One region of the Staphylococcus sp. Ze2 genome, then DNA from elsewhere that is predicted to be linked to it. Evidence: predicted binding sites of a transcription regulator. Region 1 holds the regulator's gene; the other holds the start of a gene.

Region 1 (7,836 bases):
TATTAGCAATTGAATCTAGTTGTGATGAAACAAGTGTCAGTGTTATTAAAAACGGAACAGATATACTAAGTAATATCGTTCTAAGTCAGATTGAAAGCCATAAAAGGTTTGGCGGTGTCGTACCAGAAGTAGCGAGTAGACATCATGTTGAAGGTATCACAACTACTATTGATGAAGCATTGAATACTGCTGATGTAACAATGATGCAGGTTGATGCAGTAGCAGTCACGCAAGGTCCTGGCTTGATAGGGGCTTTGTTAGTCGGTATAAATGCTGCGAAAGCATTAGCATTTGCATATGATAAACCGTTAATTCCAGTACATCATATAGCTGGTCATATATATGCGAATCATTTAGAAAAACCACTCCAGTTTCCAGTCATGTCATTAATCGTTTCAGGTGGACATACAGAATTAATTTATATGAAGGATCATTTGAACTTTGAGGTTATTGGTGAAACTAGGGATGATGCTGTTGGTGAAGCATATGATAAGGTAGCTAGAACCATTGGACTTAGTTATCCAGGTGGACCACAAGTTGATAAATTAGCTGCTCAGGGTCAAGATAGCTATGATTTTCCAAGAGTATGGCTAGACAAAGATAGTTATGATTTTAGCTTTAGTGGATTAAAAAGTGCGGTTATAAACAAACTTCATAACATTCGACAAAAAGGTGAGGAAATTAACAAAGCGAATGTCGCGACAAGTTTCCAAAATAGTGTCGTTGAAGTATTAGTTGGCAAATCTATATCAGCATGTGAAGCATACAGTGTAAACCAACTTATAGTTGCAGGTGGTGTAGCGAGTAATAAAGGTTTAAGGTCTGCCTTATCAGAAGCCTGTGAAAGTCACAATATTACACTCTCAATACCAAGCCCTAAATTATGCACAGATAATGCTGCTATGATTGGTGCAGCGGCCCACTATTTATATAATGCAGGTGTTACAGCAGATATGACATTGAATGGTGTTAATAGTTTAGATATTGAAGCATTTACAGTTAAATAATTAGTGGAAATTACTATGTTAATGTAGGTAGTTACTTTCAAAAAGTCCTAGATATAAATAAATGTCTTGGACTTTTTTGTGTTTAATAGACTTATGGATGTTGGATAAATTGACTACTGTTCTTTAAGTTTTTAACTATTAAAGGTTGTAGTGAAAAAATTAAAAATTCTCCACTTTATAACAACAGAATATGGGTATAAGTAATTTATAGACATTTAAATAATTGATTTAATACGTGTTGATGTTTAACACCACAAGGAGGAAGTTAATTATGAAAGCAGTTCAATATTTTAATTTTCAAAATAGTTTGGCCGCATTAAATTTTTATGAAGAACATTTTGGTGCAACGGATATACAACGTGTAGGTGGGGACCATGAAATGTTCGCAAATATGCCGGAAGAATATCAAGTGGACGCAGATTTTACAATGAACGCCTCATTTAATATACTTGGTGAAACATTCTATTGTAGTGACACGTGGAAGAATAAGAAAATAGATAATAGTGGTGCGATTGTTACCTTCACATTTGATGGTTCGAATGAAGCGGAAAAGGAAAAGGCAAAAGCATTTTTTGATAAAGCAGTAGCAGCGGGCTGTGAAGTGACGATGCCATTAGGTAAAACTGAATGGTCAGATTTTTATGGTATGTTTAATGATCCATTTGGTGTTACGTGGATGGTTAATGCTGAATAAAGCATGAATTTATGGGCGGATTTTATTAAAAATTATGTTTGATTTATACAGATAGAGAGGATGGAATAAATATCCATCCTCTCTATTTGTAGTTATAAGCAATAATAAATGAAGCGAAAAAACAATTTTTGATTAAGTATTACGGTTTGCTGATGACTTTGCACGATTATAAATTTTCTTCGGAAATGACATAATTCTAAGTAATTCTATCGCATTTCGGGTATCAGCTTTACCTTGCTTAATCTTGAAGTCAAATGAAATGTTATCCTCAGTTATAGACTCATTAAAATGATAATTTGAATACACATTGCCTAGTAAAGAAGAGAGCTCAATGTCATGCGTAGCGGCAATGACAGTATAGCCTTCAAGTTGATCGAGATAACTTAGGACAGACTCTGATGCAGCAATACGCTCTGTGGTATTCGTACCTTTAAAAATTTCATCAATAAAGCAATACACTTTGTTAGTTGTTGTGATATCAAATAGACGTTTAATAGATTTGATTTCAGTCATGAAATAACTATCACCTGTTAAGATATCATCTTGGTTGACCATTGAGGTATAAACCATACCAGGCTTATACTCAAATTCTTTAGCTGTAGCAGTGTTAATGGTTTGTGATAATACGATGTTGAGCGCAACAGCTTTCATAAATGTGGACTTACCTGATGCGTTTGAACCAGTTAGTAAAATATGATTGTCTATCGCTAAATCGTTTGGAACTGCACCATTAATCAATGGATGTGTTAACTGTTTAAAATGAATAACATCCTTTTCTGTAACTTGAGGAACTATATAATGATCTAAAGTTTCTCTCCACAAAGCTACAGCATAATGATTATCAATATTAGCGATGTATTCATAGCACGCCATTACTTCATCTTCATACTTTTTAAAACTGTTTTGAATTAAATGAAATAGATGATAATCCATCATAAAGATTAATTTGAATAATAATGAAAACACAGATGTTTCATCGTTTGAGTTCACACGACCTAGCAAGCCACTAAATTTGCGGGCTATAACAAAATGTTTAAAGTCAATATCTAGATTAGGTGCGAGTTCGAGTTGTTGGATGGCATACGCTTTTTTGATAACGGTTGACGTGTAGAACATTGAATTTAAATCTTGTTCATAGGACTTTTTTAAAAATCCACTTAACATCATATTAAAAATTGCAGAAACAATAGTTAAACTAATGCCAATGCTAGGAATGAAAATGGATAGCATTATAAAAATTAATGGTAAGTATGTACAAATAATAAAAAAATTATTGCGTTTAATCGATGAGATTTGATCAGGAAAAGTAGGATAGATTGCTTTTCCAATTTGCGCTAAATACAATGATATTTTATTCCTAAAATCTAAGTTAGTTGTAATATTCGAAAGAAGTTGAGCGTCTGTTACTTTGAACATATTTTTTAAAGTTGCAAAAAGCCTCATTTCGCCAATAGCTGTAAAATTAAAATTCATATTATGAAATACGCTATCAAGATTTAAATCTGACCACGTTTTTTCGTCTATCAAGGTTGCGCTGTTAAATTTATGTTTATATGTATCAAATTGGTAAATATAAGTATGATTCGGTCTAATGAAATTCTCTAATGGGCGTTTATTATCCCATAATGGTTTGATATCGTGCATAAGTTTTTTGTTGGCAACAATGGGTGAGATAATCATTAATGCAGTACCCAAAAAAAGAAAAGCTATAAAGAACCAAAAAATTGCTGGCATAGTGTATTACTCCCTTTATTAATATGTAAGTGGCTATGTGATAATTATGACATTATAGCCAAAATTTAACAAACAGAGATAGTGCCTTATTTAAGAAGGAATAAATTGATGTCAATAGAGAACATGCGTACTTATCAACAAATAGTGTACAAGGTGTGGATAAGTTTGGGTAAAGTGTGTGGATATAAACCGTTATCTGAATTTTATGCGCAAAAAAAGATTACTTTTTACTTGTGGATAACTAGGAAAACTTTGTGGATAGCCTTTGTTATAGGATGGAGGTTGTGAATATTTATTGTGTATTTCAGGGGATGAAAAAGAGCTAAAGTAGACTTTTCTACTTTAGCTCTTGAATTGAATTAGTGTTTATATTAATTTTTCTTGTAATTCTGCCCATTCAGCCATGACTTGTTCTAGTTTTTGTTCGATTTCTGATTTTGAAACCGCTAAGGAGTTTGCTTTTTCAGGATCTGAGTATACGTCTGGCAAGGTAAGCTGATGATTAATATCATTTATTTCTTCTTCGAAGGTTTCAATATTTAGTTCACATGTTTCAATTTGACGTTCTATTTGACGTTGCTCACGCTTTTGTTGTTTTTGATCACTATACGAGTCGTTTTGTTTAATAACTGTATCATTTACTGTTGGATTTTCTAATTCTTCTTTTGCTTTTAATGCTGCACTTTCTTCAGTTTTATCAATATAATATTGATAATTTCCTAAATACATTGTGCCTCCATCGAGATCTAAATCGTAAACTTTATTAGCTAATTCATTAATAAAATAACGATCATGAGATACAAACAAAATGGTACCTTTAAAGTTCGCTAAAGCTTGTTCTAACATTTCTTTTGAATCTATATCTAAATGGTTTGTAGGCTCATCTAAAATGAGTACATTGTTTCGCTCGAGCATTAATAAGGCAAGCTGTAAACGAGCTTTCTCACCACCCGATAAATCATTAATTATTTTTTTAACATCGTCTTGTACAAACAGAAAACGCCCTAAAACAGCCCGAATGTCTTTTTCATTCATAGTAGGGTATTGGTCCCATAAGTAATCAAGTATTGTTTTGTTTGATTTGAATTCGGCTTGTTTTTGATCATAATAACCAATTTTTAAGTTGGCACCGGTAGTAATTGTCCCGTTTAATGGCTTTTGTATGTCGGCGATAGTTTTTATTAAAGTAGATTTTCCAATGCCATTAGGGCCGATAATTGCAATATGATCTCCTTTTGTTACTTCAAAAGTAATTCCTTTAGTAATCGGAGACTCATAGCCAATTTCTAAATTTTTTATATGAAAGACATCATTACCAGTATTACGATCAAATTCAAATTGAATGTTGGCACTTTTAGCATCAATCATAGGTTTATTAATGCGTTCTATTTTTTCCAACATTTTCCTACGGCTCTTAGCCATACCAGTAGTTGAAGCACGGGCAATATTTTTATCGACAAATGTCTCTAATCTCTTAATTTGAGCTTGTTGATTTTCATATTCTTGCATACGTTTTTCATAATATTTATCTCTTTGATCAATAAATTGGGCATAATTGCCTACATAATGTTGGACATCACCGAGTGCAACGTCGTAAATTTGAGTGACAATTTTATCTAAGAAGTATCTATCATGACTGATAATTACGATGGCGCCTTTAAAGTAATTTAAATAACTTTCTAACCATTGGGTTGTTTCCATGTCTAAATGGTTAGTAGGTTCATCCAAAAGTAATAAATCAGGCTCGCTTAATAACATTTGTGCCAAAGATAATCTTGTTTTTTGACCACCGCTAAAGTCATTGATAGGCCTGTCGAAATCCGCTTCACTAAAATTCAGTCCATGTAAGACTGTTTTAATTTTACTTTCATATTGATAGCCATCTTGTTGTTCAAATTGATTGGATAATGATTCATAGCGATCGATATGAGTTTTATAAGTTTCAGAATCGTATTCATCAGCATGTTGTGCTAACCAATCTGTTTCCAATTTCATTTCTTGTTCTAATTTTTTCATTGCCTCAAACGGCTTAGACATTTCTTCAAATACAGTCTGATCTGTATTTAATGTCATTTGCTGTGTTAAATAACCAAGTTTTAAATTTTTACTTTTAGAAATATGACCGCTATCATAATCTTCAACACCAGCAATGATTTTCATTAATGTTGATTTTCCGGCGCCATTACGACCTACAATACCAATGCGTTCACCAGTTTTTACTTCAAAATCTACATTATTAAAAATATCTTCTCCGTCGAATGATTTTGTTAAATCATTGAGTTGTAATAATATCATCTGATTTTGCACCTCTCTATTCAATATCATTCTACAGTATTCAGTGTGTTGTTAAAACTATCATTGTTTATTTTTATTATTCAGTCATGTATAATGTTGTAGTGATTATAAGATTAATGAATAACAGATAATGAAATAGGGGGATAAGATCTTGGCTAATCAAAGCGAAAAGATTCCTCGTGCCACATTGAAACGTTTACCGTTATATTATAGATTCGTCAATACATTAAAATCTAAAGGCATTGATAGAGTTAATTCTAAATCCATCAGCGAAGGATTAAATATTGATTCCGCAACAATTCGAAGAGATTTTTCTTATTTTGGCGAGTTAGGCAAGAAAGGCTATGGCTATAATATTGATAGCTTATTACATTTTTTTAAAAATGAAATTAGCGAAAACGACGAGATTAAAATTGCAATTGTAGGCGTAGGGAATTTAGGTAAAGCATTATTAACATATAACTTTTCAATACATGATGAAATGACTATAACTGAAGCATTCGATATTCGTGAAGAAATTATTGGGACACAAATAGGTAAAGTGACAGTTAGTCCATTTGATAAAATAAAGGAAATATTATCGCAAGAAGATATAGATGTAGTGATACTGACTACGCCTGAGGAAGCGGCTCAAAACGTAGCCGATGTATTAGTGGAGTCAGGTGTTAAAGGAATACTTAACTTTACACCAAGTCGTGTACTAACACCATCAGACGTTCAAGTTCATCATATTGATTTAGGTATTGAATTACAATCTTTATTATTCTTTATGAAAAATTATAGTAATAAATAAGAAATGTTTAGTTAGTTTTTTATAGATACAGTAATACATTCCATGTATTGTGTTTATAAAAAACTATTTTTTTATGGATGTTTAATTTGAATTTCAAAAATACGACTACTATTAATTTAGCAGAAAGTTAAAAATTTATGAGTTGCAAGGTTGAAATTTTATACGATTTCTAATATTATTAATCTTATTGATTTTATCGGGAAAGAGGTTATTAATATGACTTGGTTAATAATCAGCGGCATTATTGTGGGAAGTCTTTTAGGCTTTGTTATGCAAAGAACACGGTTTTGTTTAGCTGGTGGATTTAGAGACATGTATATTCAAAAGAGTAACAAAATGTTTTATGCATTACTTATAGCAATTACAGTTCAAAGTATAGGATTGCTCATTTTAACTTCAACTGGTTTAGTACAAATACCTGATTCAACTTATCCAGTTATTGGGACGGTAATAGGTTCGTTTATATTTGGTTTAGGTATTATATTAGCTGGTGGATGTGCAACTGGTACTTGGTATAGAGCAGGAGAAGGTTTAATTGGTAGTTGGATGGCACTCATTGCCTATGCATTTACTTCGGCAGCTACGAAATATGGTTTGTTATTACCATTAATGGATGGTGTAAACAAACCTACAAATGTTAATACGAGTATGTCACAAACTACAGGGATACCGACATGGATTTGGGTAACATTGCTTACAGTTATTACAGTGTTTTTTGTAGTCAAAACATTACGCAAACCAAAACCTAAATTTGCTGTTCCTAAATTAAAGCAGAAATTTACAGGTGTACGTCATTATTTATTTGAAAAGAAATACCATCCTTTTGTGGCTGCAATAGCAGTAGGACTCATCGCGTTAATTGCATGGCCTGTAAGTGAATCGACAGGAAGAATGTATGGGCTAGGTATTACTACTCCATCTGCCAATCTAGTACAGTTTTTCGTTACTGGTGATTTGAAATTACTAGATTGGGGTGTATTCTTAGTACTTGGGATATTCCTAGGTTCTTATTTGGCGGCTAAAGGTGCAAGAGAGTTTAAATGGAGATTGCCAGATAAAAAAACCATCCGAAACAGTGTTATTGGTGGCGTATTTATGGGATTCGGCGCTTCAGTGGCAGGTGGTTGTTCAATAGGTAATGGACTAGTAGAGACAGCAACGATGTCATGGAAAGGTTGGATTGCACTCGCTTCAATGATCTTAGGGGCTTGGACAATGAGTTATTTTGTATTTATAAGACCTATGAAAAAAGCGCAGAAGCAAACTTCTAATGAGAATGTAACGTCACAAACGCAAACAATATAATTAATATA
Region 2 (7,836 bases), 270 kb from region 1:
ATTAAAATGACTTCGTCTTTTATTGCTAAGTATGAAACATAAAAAACCGTTATCTCAATTGAACTGACCCCAAATAGTGGGAAGGAAATAAAAACACTTTCGTTGAATTCATTTAAAATGAATCATACGGAGGTGTTTTTTCTATGAAAATAATGTCTTATTCAATAGAAACAAAATATAAGACTATTGAAATGAAAGAAGCTGGATATACTGTAAAAGAAATTATGGAAGTATTAAATATCAAAAACAGCACACAGGTAAAAACTTGGTGGCGATGGTATCGAAATGGTGAAACTTATAGATTTTATCAACAAAGAGGCAAGCAATATACTTATGGCAAAGGAGTGAAAGAATTATCAGAAATAGAACAATTAAAGTTAGATAATAAGAAAAAAGATATTGAATTAGATATTTTAAAAAAGTACAAGGAATTAGAAAGGAAGTGGTACCAAAAGTAATTGTAGAATTAGTTAATCAATTAAAGCATAAGTATTCAATCAAAATGATACTTGATGTTTTAGAAATACCTAAATCGACATACTATAGATGGAAACACAAGAACAATGAAAAAGATAAAGTGACTCAAAAGATTATTGAATTATGTGAAGAAAATAATTTCACCTACGGTTATCGCAAAATTACAGCGTTGATTAATCAATTGTATTCAGCATCAATTAATCATAAAAGAGTTCAGCGAATCATGCGAGAGTATAATCTGAACTGCCGAGTTAGGCCTAAAAAATCTAAAAAAATTGGCAAACCTTATTATAAAACAGAGAATTTATTACAAAGACAGTTTAAAGCTAACCAACCAATGGAAGTATTAACAACTGATATTACTTATTTACCTTTCGGTAACTCTATGTTGTATTTATCTTCAATTATGGATGTTTATAACGGAGAAATTGTGGCGTATAAAATAGATAACAAACAAGATCAAAGCTTAGTAAATGATACATTGAATCAAATAGATATACCTGAGAATTGCATACTACATAGTGACCAAGGCAGTGTTTACACCTCGTACGCTTACTATCAATTATGCAAAGAAAAAGGCATTATCAGAAGTATGTCCCGAAAGGGAACACCAGCTGATAACGCCCCTATAGAAAGTTTCCATTCCTCGCTAAAGTGTGAAGCTTTCTACATAAACAATGAGCTCAATAGCTCTAACCAAATTGTAATAGATATTGTCGAAAATTACATTAAAAACTATAATAATAATCGAATTCAACAAAAACTAGGCTACTTAGCTCCCATAAAATATAAGGAATTAGCAGCCTAGAACAAAGTGTTTTTATTAAGTTCCCATTCTAAGGGTTCAGTGCCCAATTGAGGTAACGGTTTTTTATGATTTATCTGTTATTACTGATTATGGGTTATTGTTGCTTGCGTGACACTTGCTTATATCTTAGATACATAAGCGTTAATAAGATAAACCAGATTGGAGTTAAAAATACTGCTATTCTTGTATCAGTGTTTACAAATAACAAACAAAAAACTAATAAGAAGAAAGCTAAAATAACATATCCCATATATTTTCCGCCGGGCAATTTAAATGTTGCTTTTTTATGTAGTTCAGGATTTCTACGATGATAGTTAATATAAGCTACAGTGATTAAGCCCCAAACAACGATAAATAATACAGTTGAAACTGTTGTGATGTATGTGAAAACAAGTGTTGCATTTGGAATAATATAGTTTAACAACGCCGCAATCATAAGCAATGCACACGATACAAATATTGCAATATGTGGCACACCATTTTTATTCGTTTTCTCAAAGTAAGGTGGAGCTTGATTTTGTGTTGAAAGCCCAAATAACATACGACTATTTGAGAATATACCACTATTACAAGAAGAAGCCGCAGCTGTTAATACTACAAAATTTATGATTCCTGCTGCAAAAGGTATACCAATGAGTGCAAACAATCTCACAAACGGGCTTTCCTCAGGATTAATTTGATTCCATGGAATGATAGACATAATAACAGCTAATGCACCTACATAGAATACTAAAATACGAATAGGAACACTATTAACAGCCTTAGGTAATGTCTTTGAAGGATCTTTCGTTTCTCCAGCTGTTACTCCTATAAGTTCAATACCTACAAACGAGAATAACGCCATTTGGAAAGACATTACGAAGCCGCTCATACCTTTAGGGAATATGCCATTGTTATATAGGTTGGTTAATGATGCATGACCAAATTGTGTGTCATAAGCCATAATAATCATAATTGCACCAACTATAATTAAAGCGATAATTGTAAATATTTTAATAAGTGCAAACCAAAACTCTAACTCACCAAATAGTTTAGCACTTAATAAATTGAGTGACATTAATACAAGTACACAAAATAATGCACTTATCCAGTTTGGTATGTTAGGAAACCAAAAACTAACATACTTTGCAACAGCAGTTACTTCTGCCATACCTGTTATGATCCAACAGAACCAATAAGTCCATCCTGTTACAAAACCTGCAAATGGGCCAATATAATGATTGGTGACATCTGCAAATGATTTGAAATTCGTGTTTGTTACTAATATTTCTCCCAATCCACGCATAAACATAAAAAGCATAAAACCAATTATGATATATGTAAGTAAAATAGAGGGGCCAGTTAACGCGATAGTTTGACCTGCTCCTAAAAATAGTCCTGTACCAATTGCTCCCCCGATTGCAATTAGCTGGATGTGACGATTACTTAGTTCTCTTTGTAATTCATGATTAGCCATAAAATTATACTCCTTTATTTAGTTAATTATTATTATGCTATGCAATATAAAATAAAACAACTATTTTTTTAAACAGAGTCTATAGCGTTTAGTATAATAATACATTAATTATTTGTTATTAATCATGATAACCAATTAAAATGCTATAAAAATTGAAGTGAGACACTTTCCATATTAAAATGAATTTATAACAATGCAAGAGATAGAAGCGTTTTAAAGGGCATATTAATAAATAAGTATTTCATATTGATTTGGTAAGAAAATATACTCAAAATATTCACAAAAGAGTCAATATTGGATATAATGAGTTGTGAAAGCCATTTCATAATGAAATAGAAAAGGGGAATTTATATATGGCAGAGTTACAGAAAGGTTTAGAAGGGGTAATTGCATCTGAAACAAAAGTAAGTTCTATTATCGATAGCCAATTAACTTATGCTGGTTATGATATTGATGACTTAGCACAGAATGCTGAATTTGAAGAAATTATCTTCTTATTATGGCATTATAGATTGCCGAATGAGGATGAATTAAAAAACCTAAAACAAAAGCTTTTTGAATATATGACTTTGAATCCTAGAGTGTATAACCACTTTAAAGAATACGCGACAGGCAATGTTCATCCAATGACAGCTTTAAGAACTTCAGTTTCATACATTGCTCACTTTGACGAGCATGCTGAAGACGAAGATGAAAGCCAAACACTGGATCGTGCTATACGTATTCAAGCCAAAATTGCTTCATTAGTTACGGCTTATGCACGTGTTAGAGAAGGAAAAGAAATTATTAAACCAAGTAGTGATTTAAACTATGCAGGTAACTTCTTGTATATGTTAAGAGGAGAACTACCTTCTGAAATCGAAATTGAAGCATTTAATAAAGCACTTGTATTACATGCAGATCATGAATTAAATGCATCAACGTTTACAGCTAGATGTGCAGTATCCTCATTATCCGATATGTATTCAGGTATCGTAGCAGCTGTTGGTTCATTAAAAGGACCGCTTCACGGTGGTGCAAATGAACGTGTAATGAGCATGTTATCTGAAGTGAAATCTATTGATGAAGTCGATGCATATATTGATAACAAAATTAAAAACAAAGAAAAAATTATGGGCTTTGGACATCGTGTATACAAAGATGGTGACCCAAGAGCTAAATACTTAAAAGAGATGAGCAGAAAAATTACTTCTGAAACAGGCCAAAGTCAATTATTTGATATTTCAGTGAAAATTGCAGATAAAATGAAAGCTGAAAAAGGATTAATTGCAAATGTCGATTTCTTTAGTGCCACTGTATATCATAGTATGAATATTGAGCATGATTTATTCACTCCAATATTTGCAGTGAGTAGAACATCTGGTTGGATTGCACACATCTTAGAACAATATAGAGATAACAGAATTATGCGTCCAAGAGCTCAATATATTGGTGAAACAAACAGAACTTATGAACCAATCGAGAAAAGATAAACAAATAATTAAATAATTAATTTAATTTATGAAAATTGAAAATATTTTTGATTCGTGTATGATAGTGGTTAGTACAACTAAAATAGAACTCAAAATGACGGAGGTTTTTTTACATGGCAGGAGAAAAAGTAGTTAAAACAAATGAAGGTTTAACAGTACCAAATAATCCAATCATTCCATTTATAATCGGCGACGGTATCGGTCCTGATATCTGGAATGCAGCAAGTCGCGTAATTGACGCTGCAGTTGAACAAGCTTATAACGGTGAAAAGAAAATCGAATGGAAAGAAGTATTAGCTGGACAAAAAGCTTATGATGAAACTGGCGAATGGTTACCTAAAGCAACACTTGAAACAATTGAAGAATATTTAATTGCAATTAAAGGTCCATTAACTACACCAATTGGTGGCGGTATTCGTTCGCTAAATGTTGCATTACGTCAGGAATTGGATTTATTCACTTGCTTACGTCCAGTGCGTTGGTTCCAAGGGGTACCTTCACCTGTAAAACGTCCTGAAGATACAGATATGGTAATTTTCCGTGAAAATACTGAAGATATCTATGCTGGTATTGAATTTAAAGAAGGCACTCCAGAAGCGAAAAAATTAATTGACTTCTTACAAGACGAAATGGGTGCTAAAAATATTAGATTCCCAGAAACATCAGGTATTGGTGTGAAACCAGTTTCTAAAGAAGGTACTGAGCGTTTAGTTCGCGCTTCTATTCAATATGCTATAGATAATAATCGTAAATCATTAACTTTAGTACATAAAGGTAATATTATGAAATTTACTGAAGGTGCTTTCAAACAATGGGGTTATGATTTAGCACATAATGAATTTGGAGACAAAGTATTTACATGGCAACAATATGATGAAATTGTTGAAAAAGAAGGTAAAGACGCTGCAAATGCTGCGCAAGATAAAGCTGAACAAGAAGGGAAAATTATTGTAAAAGATTCAATTGCTGATATCTTCTTACAACAAATTTTAACACGTCCAGCTGATCACGATGTAGTAGCTACTATGAACTTAAATGGTGACTATGTATCAGATGCATTAGCTGCACAAGTTGGTGGAATTGGTATTGCTCCTGGTGCCAATATCAACTATGAAACTGGACATGCCATTTTCGAAGCTACACATGGTACTGCGCCTAAATATGCTGGATTAAACAAAGTGAATCCATCTTCTGAATTATTAAGTGCTGTATTAATGTTAGAACATCTTGGTTGGCAAGAAGCTGCTGATAAGATTACAAGTTCAATCGAAAAAACGATTGCTTCTAAAGTTGTAACTTATGACTTCGCACGTTTAATGGATGGCGCAAAAGAAGTTTCTACTTCTGACTTCGCAGATGAATTAATTAAAAACCTATAATTATATATAATCAAAGGTAATTTACCTTGAATTAAAATCAACAGATAAGTCTGGGACATGATTAAATGTCTCGGGCTTTTCTTTTTTTATAGTTATCCAAGATATAACAAATAAAATTTTAAAATGCTTTTATGTTTAAATTAAAAAAATAAAGGACTAGAGCGAGTATAAATAAAATCTTTGATTTAATGTAAAAGTGTAATTTTTTCATGATGTTAGTTTACTCTTACTTGACTATCATAGAATAAATGTTCATATTATGAATTTAATGTTAAGATTTTATTAATAAAGGGTAATGAAAATGGTATAATAATTCAAATAAATTTGTTGGATTCTTTGTAGGGACTAATGTTACAAAAATCGCATATATATAGGTGTAGTTAGGAATTAAACCCATTGTAAAGATTATGTTAAAAAGTTTTAAACTATGTTATTTTTATTAAAATATAAGTTATAATTAATTTGTAAACACAATTATGGAGGTATACTATGTCACAAAAAGTACTTGTAGTAGATGATGAACAATCAATCGTAACCTTATTAAAATATAATTTAGAGCAAGCCGGATACATAGTAGAAGTGGCTTATGATGGAGAAGATGCATTAGAAAAAGTTAACTCTACAAATCCTGAATTGATTGTGTTAGATGTCATGCTTCCCAAAAAAGATGGTATAGAAGTTTGTAAAACAATTCGTTCTGATAAAAACTTAGTGCCTATTTTGATGTTAACTGCCAAAGATGATGAATTTGATCGTGTTTTAGGTCTGGAGTTAGGGGCAGACGATTACATGACTAAACCATTTTCACCAAGAGAAGTGGTAGCAAGAGTAAAGGCGATATTAAGAAGGTCAGCAATTGTCAATGAGGCAGTACCAGTTGAAAATGATGAAGACGATATACTGATTGGATCAATAAGAATTAGACCAGAATATTTCGAAGTGTATAGAGAAGATGAATTGCTAGAGTTAACTCCAAAAGAGTTTGAATTATTATTATATCTTATTGAAAGACAGGGTAGAGTGATTACCCGTGAGCATATGTTAAATTCAGTTTGGAACTATGAATTCGCAGGAGACTCGAGAATTGTGGACGTACATATTAGTCATTTAAGAGATAAGTTAGAAGAAAACCCTAAACAGCCTAAACTCATTAAAACAGTTCGTGGATTAGGGTATAAATTGGAAAGACCAAAAGTCTAATGCTTAAGTTTCACCAAAGACTTTTATTTTTATTATGTACCATCGTTATTGTTAGTTTTTTAATATTGGGTACTATTATTACACATGTAATTAATAATACCATTACAACTGGTCAAGAAGGCGATTTAGAACATCAAGCTCAACATTTTGTTAATCTTTATAACGATGATAAAGAAGATGAGATGAGAGATGTCGCTAAAAGTGAAGAACTTACAGTATATATTAAAGAAAATAACGATGTCTTGTTTTCGACAAAACAAGGGACACAAATTAATAATGATATAAATAATCCTGCTATTCCATCTAAATTGACTTATGATAAGCAAGATGAAGACCATAGATTCACTTTTAAGACATCTATAAATAATAAAGATGTTTTAATTAGTGGTATAAACAATGAGATTTTAGAAATACAGATTGAAGTCTGGAAATATATAGCGATTATTGGTTTATTTGTATTAGTTATTATATTTTTAGTTGTAAGAAGTATTAATCGGACTTATATAAGACCAATTAATGAGGTGACCTACGCTACAAATCTATTGGCTGAAGGTTATTATCATGTAAGAGTACCAGAAAGCAATGTCAAAGAGACAAGAGAATTATTTGTAACTACTAATGAGCTAGCTCGTAGGTTGCAAAGGCTTAATCATAAGCAAAAGTTACAATCAAATAGGTTGAAAACTACTGTGGAAAATATCCCGAGTTCGATCTTAATGATTGATAAATATGGTGAAATTGTTGTAGCAAATAAATCGTTTTATCATGTGTTTACGCCAGATGAAGCTGTCGAACATAAAAGTTATGTTGATTTTACAGATATTAAATTACAAAAGTTAATTACTGAAGCTTTTAAGGTTGAGAAGCCTATCTATGATCAAATCAAATTGACTATAGATCAAGTACATGAGAAATATTTTGATACGGCGTGTGTTCCAATATTATCAAGAACAAGAAAAAATCTTTATGGGATGGTTATTGTTTTACATGATATAACGAATCTTAAAAAACTTGAGAATTTAAGACGTGAATTTGTAGCTAATG

The links. Region 1 encodes Rex, which represses fermentation and respiration genes when NADH is low (regulators of the CRP and FNR family bind a similar motif). Its sites were predicted from a motif close to TTGTGAAATATTTCACAA; they were not measured.
Region 2: ACM591_RS06960 (citrate synthase) is a predicted target of Rex. The motif match lies at 3,007-3,024, and genes of this name have one in related genera.

The regions. Positions count from the first base shown of each region.
Region 1 covers NZ_CP183486.1:1,234,114-1,241,949, forward strand. Annotated here, with positions in the region: gene tsaD (tRNA (adenosine(37)-N6)-threonylcarbamoyltransferase complex transferase subunit TsaD) at 1-1,007, shown strand, start outside; gene ACM591_RS05540 (VOC family protein) at 1,279-1,701, shown strand; gene ACM591_RS05545 (MutS-related protein) at 1,834-3,435, opposite strand; gene ACM591_RS05550 (ABC-F family ATP-binding cassette domain-containing protein) at 3,802-5,730, opposite strand; gene ACM591_RS05555 (redox-sensing transcriptional repressor Rex) at 5,882-6,523, shown strand; gene ACM591_RS05560 (YeeE/YedE family protein) at 6,740-7,828, shown strand.
Region 2 covers NZ_CP183486.1:1,502,137-1,509,972, forward strand. Annotated here, with positions in the region: one part of gene ACM591_RS06950 (IS3 family transposase) at 144-414, shown strand; one part of gene ACM591_RS06950 (IS3 family transposase) at 414-1,285, shown strand; gene ACM591_RS06955 (amino acid permease) at 1,380-2,741, opposite strand; gene ACM591_RS06960 (citrate synthase) at 3,095-4,213, shown strand; gene icd (NADP-dependent isocitrate dehydrogenase) at 4,327-5,592, shown strand; gene ACM591_RS06970 (response regulator transcription factor) at 6,082-6,792, shown strand; gene pnpS (two-component system histidine kinase PnpS) at 6,792-7,836, shown strand, end outside.